Regions from separate parts of the Vibrio misgurnus genome, predicted to be linked through region 2. Evidence: riboswitches for the same ligand, from Rfam matches in the RefSeq annotation. Region 2 holds a riboswitch; the other holds the start of a gene.
The links. A riboswitch is a leader RNA that binds a small molecule or an ion and turns the genes downstream of it on or off. The one in region 2 is predicted to bind cyclic di-GMP.
Positions count from the first base shown of each region.

Region 1 (3,786 bases), 210 kb from region 2:
TCTGTGATAAGCACAACGTATTACTGATCATTGACGATATTCCTAACGGCATGGGACGCAGTGGTGAATGGTTTACCCACCAAGCCTTTGGTATTGAACCGGATATTTTGTGTATTGGTAAAGGGTTAGGCGCAGGGCTGATCCCTATCGCCGCGCTACTCACCAAAGAAAAATACAACACCGCCGCTCAGGTGTCATTGGGACACTACACCCATGAAAAAAGCCCACTTGGCTGCGCCGCGGCATTAGCCACCATTGAAGTGATTGAGCAGCAAAATCTGCTCGGCAAAGTACAAGCCGACAGTGCTTACCTACGCCAACGCCTGACTACGCTGCAGCAACAGTTTGCCTTAATTGGCGATGTGCGTGGCATCGGTTTGCTGTGGGGGCTGGAACTAGTGACCGATCGCCACACTAAGCAGCGCGCACACCAAGCAGCCGAAGCGGTGCTCTACCACTGCTTAGCCCATGGGCTCAGTTTTAAAGTTTCGCAAGGCAACGTTCTGCAACTCAGTCCGCCTTTAATTATCACCCGTCAAGAGCTGGATAAAGCTCTGGATATTTTGCACTCCGCTTTGCTCGCCGTAAGCCAGCAAATGGGTTATTCACATTAAGGAAACACTATGCACTCTCCGATTCAAGCGGTTATTTTTGATTGGGCTGGCACCATTGTTGATTTTGGATCCTTTGCGCCAACCTCGATTTTTGTTGAAGCGTTCAAACAAGGTTTTGATTTTGCGATCAGCCTTGATGAAGCACGCGAGCCAATGGGGCTGGGTAAATGGCAGCACATTGAAGCAGTTGGCAAACTACCGAGCGTTGCCGAGCGTTGGCAAAATCAATTCGGTCGTGCCATGGATGCCAGCGATATTGATGCGATTTATGCCGCCTTTATGCCGTTGCAAATCGCTAAAGTCGCCGATCACGCAGCGCCGATCCCACACGCGTTAGAGGTGGTTAATCAACTGAAAAAGCAAGGCATTAAGATTGGATCTTGCACTGGCTACCCACGTCCAGTCATGGATGTGTTGATCCCGGTCGCGGCCGATTACGGTTATCACCCAGATTATGTGGTCGCAACGGATGACTTAGCGCAAGGCGGCCGACCAGCCCCCTTTATGGCACTGAAAAATGTAATTGAACTTGGGGTAACCAATGTGCGCGCTTGCGTCAAAGTCGATGATGCGCTGCCAGGTATTGAAGAAGGCCACAATGCCGGCATGTGGACAGTGGGTTTACTGCTGTCGGGCAACGAGGCCGGGTTAACCCTCGAAGAGTATCAAAATGCCGACGCGGCAACGCTACAAGCGGCCCGTGAACGCGCCAGCGCTAAATTGCAACTAGGTAAACCTCACTACTTAATTGATACAATTGCCGATTTACCAGCCGCCCTAGCCGACATTGAACGCCGACTCTTAGCCGGTGAGCAACCTTAAACTCGCTGTGCGGTCAATGGTCGAATGAAGCCATTCACACTCTGACTCAGAAACCTGCTACGGCAGGTTTTTTGCCCCAATACACGGCGCAGATATCACTCACCCACGCCCTCACGCTCAAACTAACGGTGTAAAAACAAACTGCTTAGCCATAGCAGAAATGATGCCGTAGTGTTAACTCCTACCTAGAGAAAAAACTATTCACATCACGATTATTCGACGCAGTTATTATTCAACGAAAAGTTCATCAACCACTTCCGTTTTTTTGAATAAGTATCACAGCAAATCGTTTGTATCTATGGCTTTGCAACGGCGATAATCCGCAGCGACTTTTGGCTTGGTTTGATTGTGCGATCATAACCAACGCTTAAAAAAGCATTTTTTACACATAAACTAGCGGACTCACTGTTAAGCCGTTGTCTATGTTTGTTGTTTATCAATCATATCCATTTGGCAAATCATCTGAAAAGATGAGACGCAAAGCTTCCGGCCTGTCGAGTGCTTATTGCACTCTATGGTAGCGGGGTTGCAAATCAACCAATGGTTGTTTTGATGATCTTATGGGTTAATCATCAAGGTTATGTTTATGCTTAAACAATCTATGCTCTCCCTGTCTATTTTAACGGCGCTCACCAGCGCCAGCGTATTCGCTGCTGCGCCGGGTAAACCAACCTTAGGCTGGGGCGATTACACTTACGCACTAGTCGAAGTTGATCAATCGCAAGTCGCTTATGAAAAGCTGGTTAAAGCGGTACATGATGAGATCAGCATTGAAGTCACTTGGGATGTATGGTCTGGCGATGCAGCGCAAACCGCGCGGATTTTGCTCGATGATCAAGTGGTTTGGGAAGGTGCAGCCTCCGCCAACCGAGCGGTGTTTAAAATGAGTAAAGGTGGCCGCTATAATATGGCGGTGGAGCTGGAAAACCAAGACGGCACCAGTCGCTCAGAGACCCAGTTGCTCACCATTGCCGATACCGATGGCAGCCATTTAGAACCCATGTCGACCATTTGGACTGAAAACAACCAACCATACCAGAATCAATCGGGCAAAATTGTCGGTACCTACTTTGTTGAGTGGGGAGTTTATGGCCGTAATTATCCGATGGATAAAGTACCGACCGCTAACCTAAACCGCATTCTTTACGGTTTTGTGCCAATCTGTGGCGGCGATGGCATCAATGACTCGCTCAAAACTATCGATGGATCTTTCCAAGCACTGCAAAGCGCCTGTGCTGGCCGTGACGATTTTAAAGTGGCAATCCACGACCCATGGGCAGCAATTCAAAAACCACAACTTGGTGTTGAAGGTTGGTCTGCTCCCTACAAAGGCAACTTTGGACAAATGATGGCGGCGAAAAAAGCCAATCCCGATCTAAAAATTCTGCCATCGATTGGCGGTTGGACGCTGTCTGATCCGTTCTTCCTGATGCACGACGATGCGAAACGACATACCTTCGTTGCCTCAGTCCGTGAATACCTCGAAACTTGGAAATTTTTCGATGGGGTCGATATTGACTTCGAATTCCCAGGCGGTGGCGGTGCTAACCCAAATCTTGGCGATAAAGAGCGCGATGGTGAGCTGTATGTAACAATTCTTAAAGAGTTACGTACCATGCTTGATGAGCTGGGCAGCAAAAATGGCCGCTACTATGAGCTCACTTCAGCGATTAACGTCGGTTACGATAAGCTGGCAGTGGTTGATTATGCTGAAGCGGCTAAATACCTTGATAACATCTATATGATGTCTTACGACTTCTATGGAGCTTGGGATAACAGCGTATTAAACCATCAAACCGGACTACATCAGTCTAGCGTCAACAGCGCCGAATCGGCATCCAAATACTACGCTTCGCGCGGTGTCGAGCTGTTACTAGAACAAGGTGTTCCAGCGGAAAAACTGGTGATTGGCGCAGCCGCTTATGGACGTGGTTGGACCGGTGTACACAACTACACCAATGGTAATCCATTTACTGGCGTTGCGACTGGCCCAATTAAAGGCACTTGGGAAAATGGCGTGGTGGATTATCGCGATATCGTCAATAACCACGGTGCAAGTCAAGGATTTGAATACGGTTATGACCAAGCGGCTGAAGCGCCGTACCTGTTTAAAGCCTCAACCGGTGATTTGATCACCTACGATGATCCACGCTCAATCAAAGCCAAAGCTCAATATGTGATGCAGCAAGGTATGGGCGGTATCTTCCACTGGGAGATGGATGCAGATAATGGTGATTTACTCAATGCCATGCATGAAGGTTTAGGCCATGGTGATGGTTCAACTGAACCAGAAAACCGAGCACCAATTGCTCGTGCCGGCGCGGATAAAACGGTTACCGGTCCAATCACT
Region 1 covers NZ_CP113242.1:106,899-110,684, reverse strand. The annotation lists gene OOK74_RS11880 (aspartate aminotransferase family protein) at 1-614, shown strand, start outside; gene phnX (phosphonoacetaldehyde hydrolase) at 624-1,436, shown strand; cyclic di-GMP riboswitch class I at 1,879-1,970, shown strand; gene OOK74_RS11870 (glycosyl hydrolase family 18 protein) at 2,023-3,786, shown strand, end outside.
Region 1: linked by a shared signal. The riboswitch ahead of OOK74_RS11870 (glycosyl hydrolase family 18 protein) and the one ahead of gbpA (N-acetylglucosamine-binding protein GbpA) in region 2 are both predicted to bind cyclic di-GMP.

Region 2 (3,786 bases):
GTCAGGATTGAGTGGCTAACTGTTGGCTGAACGCCAATTGTGGCACTTGCCGCTTGGCATAAAAAATCCCCCGGCCTTGGCTGGGGGATTTTGTGTTTTAGAGCGGGATTACAGTTTGTCCCACGCCATTTCCCAATGACTACCCGTACCTGGTTGGTACTGAGTCGCATTGGTAGTCCACTGTTGGCAGTAACCTGAGTATGGCCATGGCTTACATTGGTAAATGGCGCCATCTTCAGCCAGCACTTTGCTGCCATCAACGTATTGATCTAAACCGTGAGGGAAGACAAAGTCATAATCCCCTTCGCTAGGTGGCGTTTGTGGCTCGACCAGCATGAAATCTAGGGTTTGTTGATATTGCAAGTTGCCATCGCGATCTTTGCTGCGAGACACCAGCATATGGTGGCCAGCTTTGGCTTCGCTGAGTGTCAATTGCACTGATTTTACTTCACCATCGTTAATGGCTTGGCTCCAGCTTGCTAATGGTGTCTGATGATGATTATACACCGTCAGTTCTGCGGTCATGTCACCTTGCGCTTCAAGCGTCAGATCCAGTTGCACCGGTTGTTCACCAATCTGGTAGTTGGCAGCTAAACCGGATACGGTGAGCGAATATTCTGGCTGTGGTGCTTCGATGTGATAACCGATTTCAACCCGTTGTAAGCCACTCGAATCTTTTAGATAGATTGGGTTAGTGCCGTATACTGGCACAAACTGATCACCATTGAGCTGGCCAGCTCGTAGCTGAGTTTGGGTTTGGTTGATTTTACTGGCTAAAGCATAAGACCACTGGTTGGCTTGGGTCAGCGTTTGCGAATCGATTTTAAGCTCAGTGCGGTAAGCTGGGTTTTCACCGGCAGCATCAAATACACGAGTAAATACGGTATCACCAATACTCAGGTCCATGGTTGGGATGATCTGCCCACCTTGTTGCCAATCTGGGATCACTGGGCTATCGCCAGCAAATTTGACATCGATGACGTTGTAAAACGCCGCCGCCGTATCACCCACATCCCACACCGCAAGGATCACATGGTAGCCTTCGCGCTCAGGCACAATACACTCATGGCTAACCAATTTCGGCGGTTGCACCATATTGCCTTCAATCACACAAAATGGGTTTAGATCAAAAGAATCACGTGATAGGGCTTGGTTGGCGTTCCAATCCGGTTTGGTGATGTAGTATTTCCAATCTTTGGTGACGTGGTTGGCGGTAAACGTCCACTCAAAGTTTTGTGGACCGGCTTGAATTGGGCGTTTTACCCAACGATCCGCAGTTTGCTCATCAAGTGCAGCGGCCAGTGCGCTTTCTGCGCTGGCGATTTTGCCATCACGCGGTCCTGAGATTGGGAAACCTTCCGGTCCTTCAACACTTTGTGGCTCATATTGAATTGCGCCGCAGTTGGTGTTTTTCTCACCGCTGTCATTGGCGGCATATTTACACAATGCGACACGTCCTTCCGCGACGCCGTTTTCCACTGCTGACACATAACCATGGCCATAGGCGATACCACTGATTGCCGATAATGCTAAAGTAATAGCGGTCATTATAGGTTGCTTTTTCATCACAAACTCTTTTTTGTTGGCTGACATATTGTGCCTGATCGATAGTCAGGCGTTATTTTTTTGTTCATTCAGCAACGCAAGCCGACAACGCAGTGAAACTGTGCTGGCAACCCCGCTATCATAGCGATCAAGCCTGTGTTTGAACGAGCGGCTTGAACGCCACAGACCGGTGGTTTTGCGTCCCACTTTTTCAAGTGGTTTGCCGAAATGTGATCAAGCGCAAATTTAACCAAATTAAGCCCAGAAAGCCACTGAGTGCCCAATTTATGGAATCAAACTCTCATCATGATGATTTTACATTTAACTGATTGATATTAAATGTAAATGATTATCGTGTTTTCTATGGGAATGCTTGGTGTAAGGTCAGATTTTGCCTACATGATTTCAGGCTCAAACATAGTGATCGAATCACCAACAATTTTGAGATTGGCAGCTAAAATGAAAGGTGTAATTACTTTCATCGAGATAAGACTAATAAAATAATGTTTTATTGTTAACTTGTTGTTTTTATTTAGCTTGTTGCTTACAGAATACGCCTGTACGCCCGAAAGTCATTGCAGCTTACTGTGAAGTACTTCAAAATTAGGACGTTTATATTTCTTCTTGGTTAAGAATGAGGTTGTGATGAGAGTCGCTGATCTGCTAAAGCATCGAGCTGAACATTTGGTTAAGCACACTGAGTTTAAACAGTGGATGTCACCTTCAGTACGTGAATACTGGGATGATATTTTGAGCAAAACCCATCGTCGCCCGCTATTTGCTTGGGTGAAAGATTTGCATTTGCCAGCCAATGAAGAGACTCCCATCCCAGAGCCGATTGTGCTCAATCCTCAAGCACAACAAGTGTATGATCAGCTACAACATCAAGTGGGTGAAGTGATCCACACGGGTGAATGGTTGCTGGTCGATCAATCGCGCATTAATCAGTTTGGTGCTGTCACCGAAGATATGCAGTGGATCCATACCAATCCTGAGCGTGCTGCAGTGGAATCTCCCTTTAAAACGACCATCGCGCATGGCTTTTTGACGCTAGCGTTATTGCCGAAATTGACCGACAGTGTTGATGAAGAGAATTCGCTATTCCCGAGTGCCAAAATGGTGGTCAACATTGGCCTTAATTCCGTGCGTTTCCCATACCCAGTTAAAGCGGGCAACCGCGTGCGGGCGGTGAGTACGTTATCAAAAGTCACGCCGATCAAAAAAGGTCTTGAGATTGAACGTGAAATTAAGGTTGAAATTGAAGGTGTGCGCCGCCCTGGCTGTGTGGTGGTTTCAGTGATCCAACTGCATTTTTAGTGGCTAACGATCACAAACGACAACAAATCAAATTCAACTAAGGAGAGCACAAGCTCTCCTTAGTCTTTTTTGCTCCGAACACTTCTTAATCCGGCAAGTTACTCTTCATTGCTTGGCATAATATAGCCATATTCCACAATCAATTTTTTGGTTGGTTCAGATTGTAAAAAGGCAATGAATTGCTTGGTCTGCTCACTTGCTTTCTCTGGGTAGTGCAAAATCAAGAAAGGGCGTGAGAGTTGGTAGCTGTGTTTAGCGATGTTATCTGCGCTGGGTTCGGTTTTTTCAAACTGGATGGCCTTAATCGATTTATCGACCGAACCAATCGAGATAAAGCCAATCGCTTGGGTATTGTGGTTGACTAAGGTTTTCACCATGCTGTTGCTATTCACCACTAAAGCGGTTGGAGTAACGTCAGACACTTGGCGATTATTGACTGTTTTGGTCAATCCCATCAAGCTTTCAAAGCTGTAGCGCGAGCCGGAAGAGGCCTCCCGAGTGACCAAGGCAATCTTCTGATCATGACCACCGACTTGTTTCCAGTTAGTGATTTGGCCCTTGTAGATGCCGTAAAGCTGCTCGCGGCTTAAATTGGTGATTGGATTGGTTTGGTTAACCACAATGGCTAAACCATCAAACGCCAGCGTAAAACTGTGCAGATCATTTTGCGCCTCACTTTCGGTCAGGTAACGTGAGGTCATTGCAATGTCCGCCACCCCTTTTTGTAATAGTGAGATGCCTGCCGTTGAACCGACGCCTTGTACGGCAACATAAGTTGCAGGATGCGCCTTGTTGTACTCTTCTGCCAGTATATCCATGATTCTGGCCACGGAAGTGGAACCTGAAACGTTAATTTCACTTGCTTGCACAGAAAATGTCATCGTGCTGATAGAAAAGAAAACTGCGCAAACGGCGGCAAGTGCC
Region 2 covers NZ_CP113242.1:576,803-580,588, forward strand. The annotation lists gene gbpA (N-acetylglucosamine-binding protein GbpA) at 109-1,566, opposite strand; cyclic di-GMP riboswitch class I at 1,669-1,780, opposite strand; gene OOK74_RS14350 (MaoC family dehydratase) at 2,191-2,862, shown strand; gene OOK74_RS14355 (phosphate ABC transporter substrate-binding protein PstS family protein) at 2,961-3,786, opposite strand, start outside.